DNA from 4 places in the Thalassospira sp. CH_XMU1458 genome. Region 3 is predicted to be linked to each of the others. Evidence: riboswitches for the same ligand, from Rfam matches in the RefSeq annotation. Region 3 holds a riboswitch; each other region holds the start of a gene.

Region 1 (3,091 bases), on a different contig from region 3:
CAAGGATGATGCGCGATACAATATCGGCCGCCACAAGAAACACCGCCCCGATCAGGGCCGATGCCGGCAACAGAAATCCGTGCCGTGTTCCAACAAAGAACCGCGCGGCATGGGGAATGACCAACCCGACAAAGCCGATGGACCCGACGATACTGACCATCACTGCGGTCATCGAGGCAGCAATGGCAATCAACACCACATAAACCCGGCGCACCGGCACACCAAGGGATGCTGCCGACTCCACACCAAAGGTAAAGGCATCAAGCGCACGGGAATACCAAAGGCAAACCAGCAAGCCGATAACGGCAACCGGCAGCGCAAGATAGACATCAGGCCATCGCACGCCACTTAGATTACCAAGCAGCCAGAACATTACCCCGCGTGCCTCGTCCGCCGTGGCGGCCTTGGTCACGATGAAGGACGTTAACGCGTTAAACAGTTGTGATCCGGCTACCCCGGCAAGAATGATCGCACCGGCCCCGCGCCCGGCCGGAATGGCCAAAAGGGCAACAAACCCGAATGCCACCAGCGCGCCGACAAAGGCGCCAAGTGACAGGGAAACCATGCCCGCGCCAAACCCCAGAATGGCAACGCTGACTGCACCGGTCGATGCCCCGGCCGAAATCCCCAGCAAATAAGGATCAGCAAGGCTATTGCGCAAAAGTGCCTGCAACACTGCGCCGGACAGCGCAAGGGACGCCCCGCAGGCCGCCGCCACCATGGCGCGCGATATCCGGTAATTCCAGATGATCCCGGCATCAATCGGATCAACGTCATAGCCCGCCTGCCAAAGATGATTGGCAATGGTCTGAAAGACGGTGCCAAGGGGAATGTGCGTTTCCCCCTTGGCCGCGGCCATCGCGATGACACCAACAAGCAAAACCAGGGCGCCAAGACTGACACCGGCCCGCACAAGATATGCCCGCCCCGCCAGCGATTGCCGAGGTGGCTGAACCGGCTGCTGCACTGGCGTTGTTTCAAACATTGAATTCTCCGGGCATATCAGGCGCCTTTGGCAGTGCAGGTCAGTTCGAAGCACTCAGTCTTTCGACCGCTTCGGCAAGTGTTTCAATACCATTGATCAGGCGGATGGTCGGATCCATCGACTGGGCGTCCATCACCACGATATTGCCATTGCGCACTGCCTTCATCTGACTTGCGACCGGATCGGTTTTCAGGAAATCCATCTTGACCTGCCAGTCATCGGCCGGAAAACGCCGACGACCCATCTTGCCAATCACGATGATATCAGGATTGGCGCGCGCAATGGTTTCCCAGCCAACGGTCGGCCATTCTTCATTGCTGTCGATGATGTTGCGAACACCAAGTTTACCGGCGATATAGCCCGCCGCGCCGTTCTTGCCCGCCACATAGGGATCACTGTTGATTTCAGGACTGGAAAACCAGAAGACGGCGGATACGTTGTCATGGCCGCTTGCCGTCACACGCGCCAATGAGTTCGCCTGACGTTCCTTCAGGCTGGCAATCAGCGCGTCGCCGCGATCTTCGACATCAAAGATTTGCGCAAGATCGGAAATCTCGCGATAAATCAGATCCATGGTGAAGCCTTCGTGGCGCACCCCGTCACCGCCACCGGCATTGTCCTTGCCCACACAATCAGCAGGTGCGGTGTAGACCGGAATCGACAGCTCGTTGAACTGTTCGGTGGTGCCGACGGTGCCCTTGGGCCCGACATGCCACTGATACTGGGTGGCAACCAGTTGCGGCTTTTGCGCGACAACGGTCTCGAACCCCGGATCATTGTCGGCCAGACGCGGCACAGATGCGTTGACGTCCTTGAATTCATCCATCACCGGACCGAACCAGACACCCGTACCCTTGACCTTGTCGGCCAGGCCCAGCGAATAGAGAATTTCAGTCGTGCTTTGGCCCAACGACACCACGCGATCCGGGGCCGCATCAAATTGCAACATAGTCCCGCAGTTCTCGATACTGAGCGGATATTCGGTTGCGGACGCAAATGAAACAGATGAAATAAGACCAGCGGCAAACACCCCGACCGCCAGTACACGTTTATCGTGATTGATCACTTTTAGTTCCCTCTTGCTGATGCGCTGATCCGGGACCGTTTTGGATGATCCAGTTTCAACGCACCGTCAAATGTTATGTTATAACATAACATCATTTTTACTGCTGTCAATGGACTGGCAAAAGTGTCAGGAGATGACGGAAGATGTCGGCCTTAAAGCTTAGAAAACCTGGGCTAAACTGTTGGGCCAAGACACGTACCGACATTCTCCGGGGCACCCCGCCCGGTCCGTCGTCTTCGTGTCGGCAGGTCTCCTGGCTTACGGGTCAACGCATTTTCCCTGGCCTTCCCGGGTTGATCCCAGTGGCATTGGTCAGAAAAATGCTCGCCGCCTACAGTTGCGGGGGCAGCTTCGGTTAATGAACCCATATTCGGCCCATCTCGAATTCCCTTTATCCGATATTCGGATACCGACACGTCACGGTTAGATTAAACCAAAAACACGGTCAAGGAAATTGGCAGACCACCAGCGGCATTAACGCCAAGGCTCCATGCATAAAAAGCAATTGATACGACCTTGAATTTGCCATGTTTCATCCCGATTACCTCCACACTGCCGGGTATGCTTTCCCGACACCTCAAACCACAGGAATGTGATGAACATGACGACTTCTGTTGAACGCAGACGCTTTTTGAAATCCATCGCGGCAGCCGGTCTTATCCTGCCGGGAATGTCGATCTATCAGCATGCTTTGGCAGATGTCGACGGCCTTGATCTGGGTTCGGCACAGCCGTTTGATTTTGCCGATCTGATTGCACGCGCCAAATCCATGGCCGCATCGGCCTATGAGCCACCCGTTGCGCCAAACCCGGAAATTGTCGGCAAGATCGATTACGACACCCATGGCAAGCTGCATTACAAACGCGACCATTCGCCGTTTTCCGATGGATCAGGCACCTATCCGCTGACCTTCTTCCATCTGGGTATGTATTTCGCCAAACCGGTGCATATGTATCTTCTGGAAAACGGGCAGGCGCGCGAAGTGATCTATAAGCCCGATTACTTTGACATGCCCGAAGACAGCATTGCCCGCCAGTTGC
Region 2 (3,091 bases), on a different contig from region 3:
GGACCTGGCATCGCCCGGCTGGCCAGCAAGATAAACCATGCTTGCCCCCTTGGCTTTCAGCGCCTTGGCAACATCCGCTGCCATGTCGGCATATTGCGCGTCTGATCCGCAAATGATGGCGATTTTCGCCCCGCTGTTGCCAAAGGCGGTTGCAACATCATCGGCATTGGCAAAGCCGTTATTGGTGATCGCCTCGATCCCGCCTGCTTCAAAGAAGTTGCGCGCAAAGGTCGCGCGTGCCGTGTGCTGGGCAACCTTGCCAAGATTGGCCTGGAAGACCTGCGGGAAGGATCCGGTCTTTGCCTTATGCGCATCAGACCGTTTGCGAAGCGCTTCGTAACGTTCGGCAAGTCGATGGGCGGGCAGGGCGCCGATACATGTCGCGGCACTGGTGCCATAAAGATCGGTAAACATGTGCCCGATGGTGGCACCTGCGCGCGCGGCCTCAATCATGGCGCTCAGGCTTTTGCCGACCGTGCCATCAAATTTGGTCTGGCGGGCCTTGGCATCTGCAACGATTGCCTCAAGGTCCGGCTTTTCGCAGGTTACTTTGGCTTCTGTGATGTTGGGAAATTCCGACACACCGGTCAGCGGATTACGACGGGTCGACAGGCGGTTTTCACGCGCATTCCAAACGGTCTCGATCTCGGTCTTGAGACTGCCATTGGCAAGGGCACTTAGAATACCACCCGAAGATTCAAGCGACTGGAATTTCGTCCAGGCGGCCTTCGCCAGCTCCTTGGTCAGGTTTTCAATAAACCACGAACCACCAGCCGGATCGATGACCCGGTGCACGTTGCTTTCTTCCTGTAAAATCAGTTGGGTGTTGCGTGCAATACGGCGTGCAAAGCCATCTGGCAGGCCAATCAGATGATCATAAGGCAGGCAGGTCACACTGTCCGCACCACCCAGACCGGCGGCAAAGCTGGTGACCGTTGTGCGCAGCATATTGACCCACGGATCAACCTTGGTCAGGGCCATTTCGGCTGAAACCGCGTTGACCGTAATCGTCGCATCCTCGGCACCCGATGCCGAAAGGACGCGGCTCCACATCATGCGAAGGGCACGCAGCTTGGCGATCCCGGCAAAGAAGTCGGTGCCGATGGCAACGTTAAACACCATCGCACCCGCGGCCTGATCAACCGCCATCCCGGCATCGGTCAGGGCGCGCAAATAGGTCACCCCGCTTGCCAGCAGGCAGGCCAGTTCCTGACCATCGGTGGCCCCGGCATTGTAATAAGGTGCGCCATTCACTGAAATTGCGGTTGCCAGCGGGAACAGATCAATCAGCTCGACCGCAACGCTTGCCGCATGATCAACCGCATCCTGTGCGCCACAGGGCAGGGTGCCAGTGGACGCAAGGGTTCCGATCGGATCAATGTTAAAGGCCGGTGCGGCTTCGTCGGCACCATCGGTATTTGCGATATGGGCGGCCAGAAGTGCTGCGGCCGGAACACCTGCCGCCCCGGCATCAAGTCCGACGGTGGCAAGGTTGGTGTAAACATCCTCAAGCGCGGCATCGAGATCGGCCAGACAATGAATGGCAATACCGTCAACACCGACCTCGGCAGAACTGATTTCGCGCCCGGCACGGGCGGCGGCATCAAGTTTTAGCGTGATTGAGGTCGCCCCATTTTCAAGGTCCTCGAGGATCGCGGTATTGGTCGCCTTGGGATCGGGATGGGTATGAAGTTGACGGATGTCCCAACCGGTTACGGTTTCGCGCGGCTCGACCGTGGCATTAAGAACTTCGTGGATCAGCCGGGTCGCGTCATCCTGATCGTCATTTGTATAGATCGGCTGAACGGAAAAACCATCAAGCGTATTGGTGACAAGCTTCTTTTCGAACGGGGCCCCTTTAAGGGCCTCTTCGGCAAGCTTGCGCCAACTTGCGTAATCAGCAGATGGAAATTCGGATGCGAGCTTTAGCGGGTCGGACATGGTTTCTCCCGGCTTGGTGTGTCCCGTCCTTGATGCGACTCCATATGGGGTCTTCATATGGCGTCGGGCACGGAACGTTGCCAAATTCTATTCTACTACGGATTCCCAGTACCCGGTACACCCCGCCCGGCCCATTTCATGCCAAGAAAACACCATCGGTATTCTGACTCGCGAGAAAGCCTGCAAAAAGGCCGTCACGCTTACAGTTGCGGGGGCAGTTCCGGGCTTGGCCAAAGTGCGCTAAAGCACGGCCGCACCGGATTCCCGATCCTATTTTCCGGTCACATTCGCGACATGGCGGTTTATAGCACCTGTCCTTAATTCCGTAAATAGGCATGGAAATACCTATTTAGACGGATATCGACCCCGACAAATCAGGTTTCCGTAACGTTATGTCGGCGGAAACATTGGGGTTTTGCACGTCTGTTCGTGGTTTGCGCGCCGCATGGTTCCGATCCTTGCGGCCTTATACTTTCGCGGCACGGGTGCAAGATCAGGGTGAAGCCGGAACATTGCGTGGCAAAAATTTGGCGGGTTTAACCAATTTGACATTTTCGTCTGTCAGTTTGGACTTGTCCCAAAACTCGGAGTATCGCCATCCATGAACGCGCTCAGCGCCATGCCGTCGCAATTCTGTCCTGATGGACTGGTTGCGTTCGCCGACGACAGTCCCAGCGCCAAAGCAGCCCTTGAAACAGTGTTGCGTCGGGCAGGATATGACGTGGCCGGTTTTGATTGTGCCGATGATCTGATTGATCAGCTGGACGGGCTTTATCCCCGTGCCATCATCCTTGATATCGAAATGCCGGGTATGAGCGGCTTTGAAGCGTTCTGCGAAATTCGCCGCCGCTATCCCAACAGCCAAAACGTGCCGGTTTTCTTCTTCTCGGCCCATTATGATGCCGACACCCGCGCACAAGCCGATGCGCTTGGGGCGGCCGATTTCATCAGCAAGGACGCCAGCCCGAAAGTGGTGCTTGAGCAACTCAATCGGGTGCTGGGTCATTCCATCAGTGCCTGCTAGCGGTGCTGCCAGACCAGCCCTGCCTTGATCAATCCTGAACGGATCGCCACGCCCTGCCTTACGCAGGGCGTTGTTGTCTGTGGGTCCTGTGGGTCTCCTCGCCCAGGGAAATGATGCTGTCTGCAG
Region 3 (3,091 bases):
GCTTTGCACGCAAAGTTGCTGCCGGCTGCATCTCAAAGCCCGACGTCTGATCGGCGGCCTGCAGTAAGGCCGGTTTGACCTTGGCGATCAGATACACCGATGCCGCTGATACCAGTCCTTCGACCACCATGATCGGAATGTGGGCAAAGAAGACCAGCTTGGCCGCCGGAACAAATGCATCACCACTGAGTGCAAGCGAAATCGCGACAAACACCGTTGTCAGCGCGATGGAAAACGCACCGGCACATCCACCAAGCACGGCCGCCGTGACCGGGCTGCTGCGCGACACCATTCCCCGGAACAAAAGGCCCGCCAGCACAGCCGGAAAGGCGATATTGACCGTATTGACGCCAAGAACCGTCAAACCGCCAAAGCCAAAGAAAACGGCCTGAAGCAAGAGACCGACAAAAAGTGCCGGAAACGCGGTCCAGCCAAGCACCAGCCCGGCAAGACCGCTCATGATCAGATGCACACTGGATGGTCCCACCGGCACATGAATAAGCGAGGCAACAAAGAATGTTGCCGACAAAACCCCGGTTGCGGGAATTTTATCGATTGGCAGTTTCCGCAGTCCAAGGCTAAGCCCGGCAACTGCAAGAACACCCCCGCCAATCAAGACTTCCGGTGCCAGCGCACCATCAACAATATGCATCTGTTTTGTCCCTCGCCTATTTCACATCATAGGCGCGAACCCACAGGACTGCATCCTGTGAAAGTTCCTTGCCCTGAAATTCTTTGTCAGGGCCGCTGCCAAGTGCTGCAAATCCCCAAAAACCTGCTTTGGGGACACCAAAAGTGAAATACCCGTTTTGATCGGAAATGGCCACAACCGCACCACCGGGCATTGGCGATGCCGTTGGCCCTTTGGGTGTGTTGCTGGCCATATCAGGTTCTGCGGCCATGTATTCGATTTCGACTTCAACACCGGCCACAGGTTGGCCTTCGCTTAAGACACGGCCGGTAAAGGTCGAACCGGCAATGATGTTGGTTGGTCGATTAAGCGGCAGGATTTCGGTTTTAAGACCTTGCGGTTCCATCCAGTCGGTCGGAATTTCATTGCGGTTCACATAGGACTTCGTGATCTGCTGGATGAAGATATCTTCGCTTTCTTCGTAATACGGCGTCGGCACCACCACCATGACGTAATCACCGCTGCGGCGCAGAGTCAAAGTTGCGTCAAAGGCAGCTGCCGAGTTGGCAATTCCGGTGAAAGTAATCGGCGAAATCGTTGATTTCAGATCAATTTTCTCGCCGCGGTTAACCGCATAAAATTCAAGCGGCTCGGCCATATCCATGACATGGCCGTTTTCAAACGGGTGCCAGAAAATCAGCTTCACCGGCTGATCCCCGGCCTTGGTCACGTTCACGTCCGGCGTATAGGCCAATTGAAAATGCGCATGCGTCGGCATGGTCGCCGACAGCACACAGGCGCTTGCAATTGCAAGCCTGCCAAGGGTCTTCAACATATAATCGTCTCTTTCTCAAACGATGCACGCAGGCCAACGGCCCAACGCACAGGGTCAGGACAAAGAACGATAGGATGGCTGGAAGCAAGATTGCGGATCTTCAAAAGACCGTTTGTACCCCTGCAACCTGACGCTCACCCCGGCGTCCAACAGTTTCATACCGGGCAATCGGCACCCGGCAGTCAAAGGCAGGTCTCCTGGCTCACGGTTTGAAAAGCAATGCGCCTTCCCGGTTTGCACCAGTGGCATATGCAATGCTCTGACCGCTTACAGTTGCGGGGGCAGCCGTGGCTTTGTCATGCATGACGCACCACGTTCCCTTTTAAGTTGGTCCAATCGGATCAACACCAAAGACAATGTCATAATCCACGTCGGACGGATTGCTGTCAACTCCTTGCCCCAAGGTCCGTGACAATCTTTTTGCGGATGGCTTGACGCGCCTTAAACCGGGCGCGAAGATCACCCGCAACTTTGCCGACGGGCCGCAAAAGCCTGCAATGAGATGGGTGGAAACATTATGAAACCTGAAACGGTTCTTGTTTTCTGGTTCAAGGAACTCGAAGAAAAACAGTGGTTTATCAAGGATAAAGCCCTCGATCGCCATATCGCGGAACGCTTTGCCGATTTTCATGCCGCCGCCACGGCCGGAGAGCTTTTTAACTGGCGCAAAACCGCCCATGGACGACTTGCAGAAATCATCGTTCTTGATCAGTTTTCACGCAATATGTACCGCGATCAGCCACAGTCCTTTGCATCAGATCCAATGGCATTGGTGCTGGCACAGGAAGCTGTTTCCTTGAGGCTGGATCGCAAACTGGTCACACCGCAGGAACAGGCATTTCTGTATATGCCCTACATGCACTCGGAATCAGAAATCATTCATGAAGTGGCGGTTGACCTGTTTTCACAGCCCGGCCTTGAGCACAATTACGAGTTCGAGCTGAAACACAAGAAGATCATTGACCGGTTTGGCCGCTATCCACACCGCAATGAAATACTGGGTCGTCCATCGACGCCAGAGGAAGTGGCGTTTCTCAAAGAACCCGGATCATCGTTCTGAGCATTAAAAAAGGGACGGTTTCCCGTCCCTTTTATTCGATCTCACTTGATCACGGAACATCAGCCAACATCACGGTCGCGATTATCCCACCAGCCCTGCACAAGGCTTTCTGCCTCATCCATGTAATCCGCCTTGCCGGCAAGGAAGGCTGCCATGGCAGCACTGCCCTTGATCTTGGCTTCGGCAGGAATATCTTCTACCTCGCCACGCCAGACAGCCAGGAAGTGCTTTAGCGACACAGGGCTTTGGTCTTCGCCATCCTTTTCGGTTTTTGATAGCAATGCGGGCCAGCGAACATCATTCAGCTCACCATTATCAAGCATGCGCAGATCGACATGCTTATAGGGTGTTCTTTCGGCTTCGCCGCCACCGCCCTTGATCACACCGATGCGTGGAAGCTCCAAAAGCTTGCCGGTTTCACGATGGACATCAAGAAACGCCGGATGAAACACACCAAGGAAGGCTGCACGCGCATGCAACGGATTAAGCAAACGCAGTAACGTATTGACCGGACTACGCAATCCAAGAAGCGGACGCAATCCGATCAGCTCCTGCAGTTTGGGAT
Region 4 (3,091 bases), on a different contig from region 3:
GGCCGCGCCATCAAGAACCGCCACAACGCCATCAACGGTCACACGCGACCGGACTTCGGGCCAGTTAAACGCCTTTACCAACGGTTTTGGCAGGGCAAGACCAGATGTTTCGATCACGATATGATCAGGCGGCGTTTCACGGTCAATCAGGCCCTGGATGGTAGGCAGGAAGTCATCAGCCACGGTACAGCAGATGCAACCATTGGCCAGTTCAACAACGTCATCTTCTTCGCAGCCTTCAATGCCACAGCCATTGATGATGCCTCGATCCACACCCAGATCGCCAAATTCATTGATGATCAGCGCGATGCGTTTGCCATTGGCATTTTCCAGCATATTGCGGATCATGGTTGTCTTGCCAGCGCCCAGAAAACCGGTAATGACGGTTGCCGGGATTTTGCCCAATTGTGCCATTTCTGAAATCCTTAAAATTCAATAATTTATGTTGTTATTTGACCGACATCGGAATGCCGGCCACCACAAGGGTGACCTTGTCTGCAATCTCTGCAATGCGTTGATGCAGGCGTCCGGCATGATCGCGAAAGGCCCGCGCCATCGCATTTTCCGGCACGATGCCAAAACCAACCTCGTTTGAGACAAAAAGCACCGGCACGACAAGGGTTGGCACCAGATCACAAAGAGCTGCGATCTCGGCATCAATGTCGCGGTCTTCAAGCATCAGATTGGTCAGCCACAAGGTCAGACAATCAACAAGAACAGGCTTGCCGCCTGTGACATTACAGGTCTGCAGCGCCGAACAAAGTTCGACCGGTTCCTCGAGTGTCTGCCAAAGATCGCCGCGTGATTTTTTGTGAAGATCTATGCGGTTGGCCATTTCGTCATCCCAGGCACGCCCGGTTGCGATATATGTGCCACCGCCCGCCTGATTAATGATGTTTTCGGCAAACCGGCTTTTGCCGGATCGCGCCCCGCCAAGGATCAGATGCGTCCCGCCAGAGGGGCCGTCAGGGGGTAAAGTCTGGGTCATCCCGTTTCTTCCTCGCCATGGCCTCCCACCGAGGCCCGATTGCGTCGTCACCTTCCTTCGAATAGTGACACCTTCGGCAGGTTTCCTGGCTGCGGGCATGAAAGCGATCCGCCTTCCCGGTTTCCCGGTGGCTGGTCTGGCGCGTTGGCACCGACCCGGATCTCCCAACCCGATACAGTTGCGGGGGCAGCATCGGCCTTGCACCGATTTCCCATCACCGAACGATGCGCCGAACCTAGCAGGTTTGCCAAAAATGCCAAAGGTCATTCTCGGCACTTAACCCTTCGTTACCACCCCACCCTAATCGGAAGGTCAGTATTTGTAAGAATTGTCTGCTTGAGAGGTCATACCATTTCAGCCAACATCAAGCCGTTGCGCTGGAACTAGGGTCAGGACCTATTAATTTGATTTGAATGGCAGACGTTATATTTGCGAAATCCAAGGAAAAGCCCGCCGGGCGGGTTGGTATCCCGCACAAGGGATTTGACGCTGGAGTTTGCAAATATAACGTCTGTCCTTCGGATTAATCGGATTTGCACGGACTACTTTGTCGTAAAACCTTGAAAGATAAATATCTTCCTGCAGTTTTACTCCGCGTATCCGCGCAAATCTGTTTAACCATTCAAACCAAATTAATAGGTCCTGACCCTAAAGACGGAACAATCCGCAATCTGGCGAAAACCCGGGAAGTAGACTCATCACCCGGATGGCTGCAGGAAATACTGCAACCGAAACTCTTGGGGTAATCTGGATTTTTCAAGACCAATGGCAATACGTTCTCACCTATCCAAAATCCGACAGATGAACGCGCCAACCTGGACCACATCGTCTCGCAAGGACATGTGGCTGGGATTGCTGGACCGTCTGAACAGTCCTGATCGGTCATTTCAGGATTTTCTTGAACAGCGCGCAGCCGATGGCGAGATCACTCTGGCACGCCGCGATGTGCGTGACATCTTTGCCGAGGATGCCTCAAAGGGTGTAATCGCAACCATCATCTGGTCCCATGAACGTGGCATTCGCGTCAATGCGCTTTCGTTGCTTGTGCGCGATATGCCAACCCTAGTGACCCTGATGTCGATCTCGGATTTCGGACAGGACGAGTTGAACGAGCTGCTTTCCCAGCCGGGCATTTCCGTTCCGACTGCCAGCAAGATGTTGTCTGCCTGCGGCAAGACTTATTGCGGAATGCCGGCTGCCATCATTGATGACACCATCATCCAGGTGATTGAAAACGCATCCTTTGCCAGTGATTTCCCGAATGTCGCCAAATTGCGAAGCAAATCACGCAGCCGCCCGGTGCCCTATTATCAGGCCTATCTGCGCGATGTTTTCGACATCTGCGAAAAACATGATCTGAATCCGGATATGGTTGACCGCTATCTGGCAGAACACGCGCTTGATGACATGGCATCCGATATCGAGCTGGCCTCTGCCTGACGGAACATGCCTTAAGCTCCTTAAAAGCGCTGATTGACAGCGGTCACGCGCCAGCCCGGTTCGTCGACACCGTCGATATATTCAAGCGTGGTCAGACCCAACGTGTCGATATGAAATGCCAATGCGGTTTCAAGGGATAAACCCAGTGCATTGGCAAGCATGGCACGCACTGTGCCGCCATGAACGACAGCGACAATGTCGCGCCCGGCCCAATCCGCACTCAATCGGCCAAAGACGGGTCCGACACGGGCAACCACATCGGCAAAGCTTTCACCCTTTGGGGGGTGTTGGCGGGCAAAGTCGGTCCAGAACCGTGTTGTTTCCCCCTTGGGCAAATCATTCCAGTTCTGCAATTCCCAATCACCAAAATGCTGTTCGGCAAAGCCGCTTTCAGCCTGCGGCGCTATGTCTTTATCCATGAACGCCTGCAGACTGCGCGCCGTATCATGCGTACGTGACAGATGGCTGGTTACCCAGACGGCATCACCCGGCAGTTGCCCGGCAAGGGCAGCCAGTGCCTTTTCATCGGAAAGGTCGGCAGGCATGTCACTTTGGCCATAGACCAGCCGTTTCGGATTTTGGACGGGCGCGTGACGCACCAGCCACCAGCGGGTTATTTTCAAACTGCTCACGGCATTCCTTCTTGTTGCTGTGCTGGTTGAT

Evidence for each region. A riboswitch is a leader RNA that binds a small molecule or an ion and turns the genes downstream of it on or off. The one in region 3 is predicted to bind cobalamin.
Region 1: another riboswitch for cobalamin. It lies ahead of WBY09_RS16380 (ABC transporter substrate-binding protein); the one in region 3 lies ahead of WBY09_RS10270 (DUF4198 domain-containing protein).
Region 2: another riboswitch for cobalamin. It lies ahead of WBY09_RS03580 (methylmalonyl-CoA mutase family protein); the one in region 3 lies ahead of WBY09_RS10270 (DUF4198 domain-containing protein).
Region 4: another riboswitch for cobalamin. It lies ahead of cobU (bifunctional adenosylcobinamide kinase/adenosylcobinamide-phosphate guanylyltransferase); the one in region 3 lies ahead of WBY09_RS10270 (DUF4198 domain-containing protein).

What each region holds. Positions count from the first base shown of each region.
Region 1 is NZ_JAYMDW010000003.1:513,136-516,226, reverse strand. It holds gene WBY09_RS16385 (FecCD family ABC transporter permease) at 1-985, opposite strand, end outside; gene WBY09_RS16380 (ABC transporter substrate-binding protein) at 1,026-2,051, opposite strand; cobalamin riboswitch at 2,278-2,480, opposite strand; gene WBY09_RS16375 (glucan biosynthesis protein) at 2,653-3,091, shown strand, end outside.
Region 2 is NZ_JAYMDW010000001.1:787,225-790,315, forward strand. It holds gene WBY09_RS03580 (methylmalonyl-CoA mutase family protein) at 1-1,941, opposite strand, end outside; cobalamin riboswitch at 2,078-2,256, opposite strand; gene WBY09_RS03585 (response regulator) at 2,543-2,965, shown strand; gene phhA (phenylalanine 4-monooxygenase) at 3,024-3,091, opposite strand, start outside.
Region 3 is NZ_JAYMDW010000002.1:622,266-625,356, reverse strand. It holds gene cbiM (cobalt transporter CbiM) at 1-652, opposite strand, end outside; gene WBY09_RS10270 (DUF4198 domain-containing protein) at 669-1,466, opposite strand; cobalamin riboswitch at 1,637-1,833, opposite strand; gene WBY09_RS10265 (DUF924 family protein) at 1,984-2,526, shown strand; gene WBY09_RS10260 (glycosyl transferase family protein) at 2,586-3,091, opposite strand, start outside.
Region 4 is NZ_JAYMDW010000001.1:236,517-239,607, forward strand. It holds gene cobW (cobalamin biosynthesis protein CobW) at 1-414, opposite strand, end outside; gene cobU (bifunctional adenosylcobinamide kinase/adenosylcobinamide-phosphate guanylyltransferase) at 449-988, opposite strand; cobalamin riboswitch at 1,047-1,237, opposite strand; gene WBY09_RS01070 (hypothetical protein) at 1,790-2,428, shown strand; gene WBY09_RS01075 (histidine phosphatase family protein) at 2,449-3,060, opposite strand; gene cobS (adenosylcobinamide-GDP ribazoletransferase) at 3,091-3,091, opposite strand, start outside.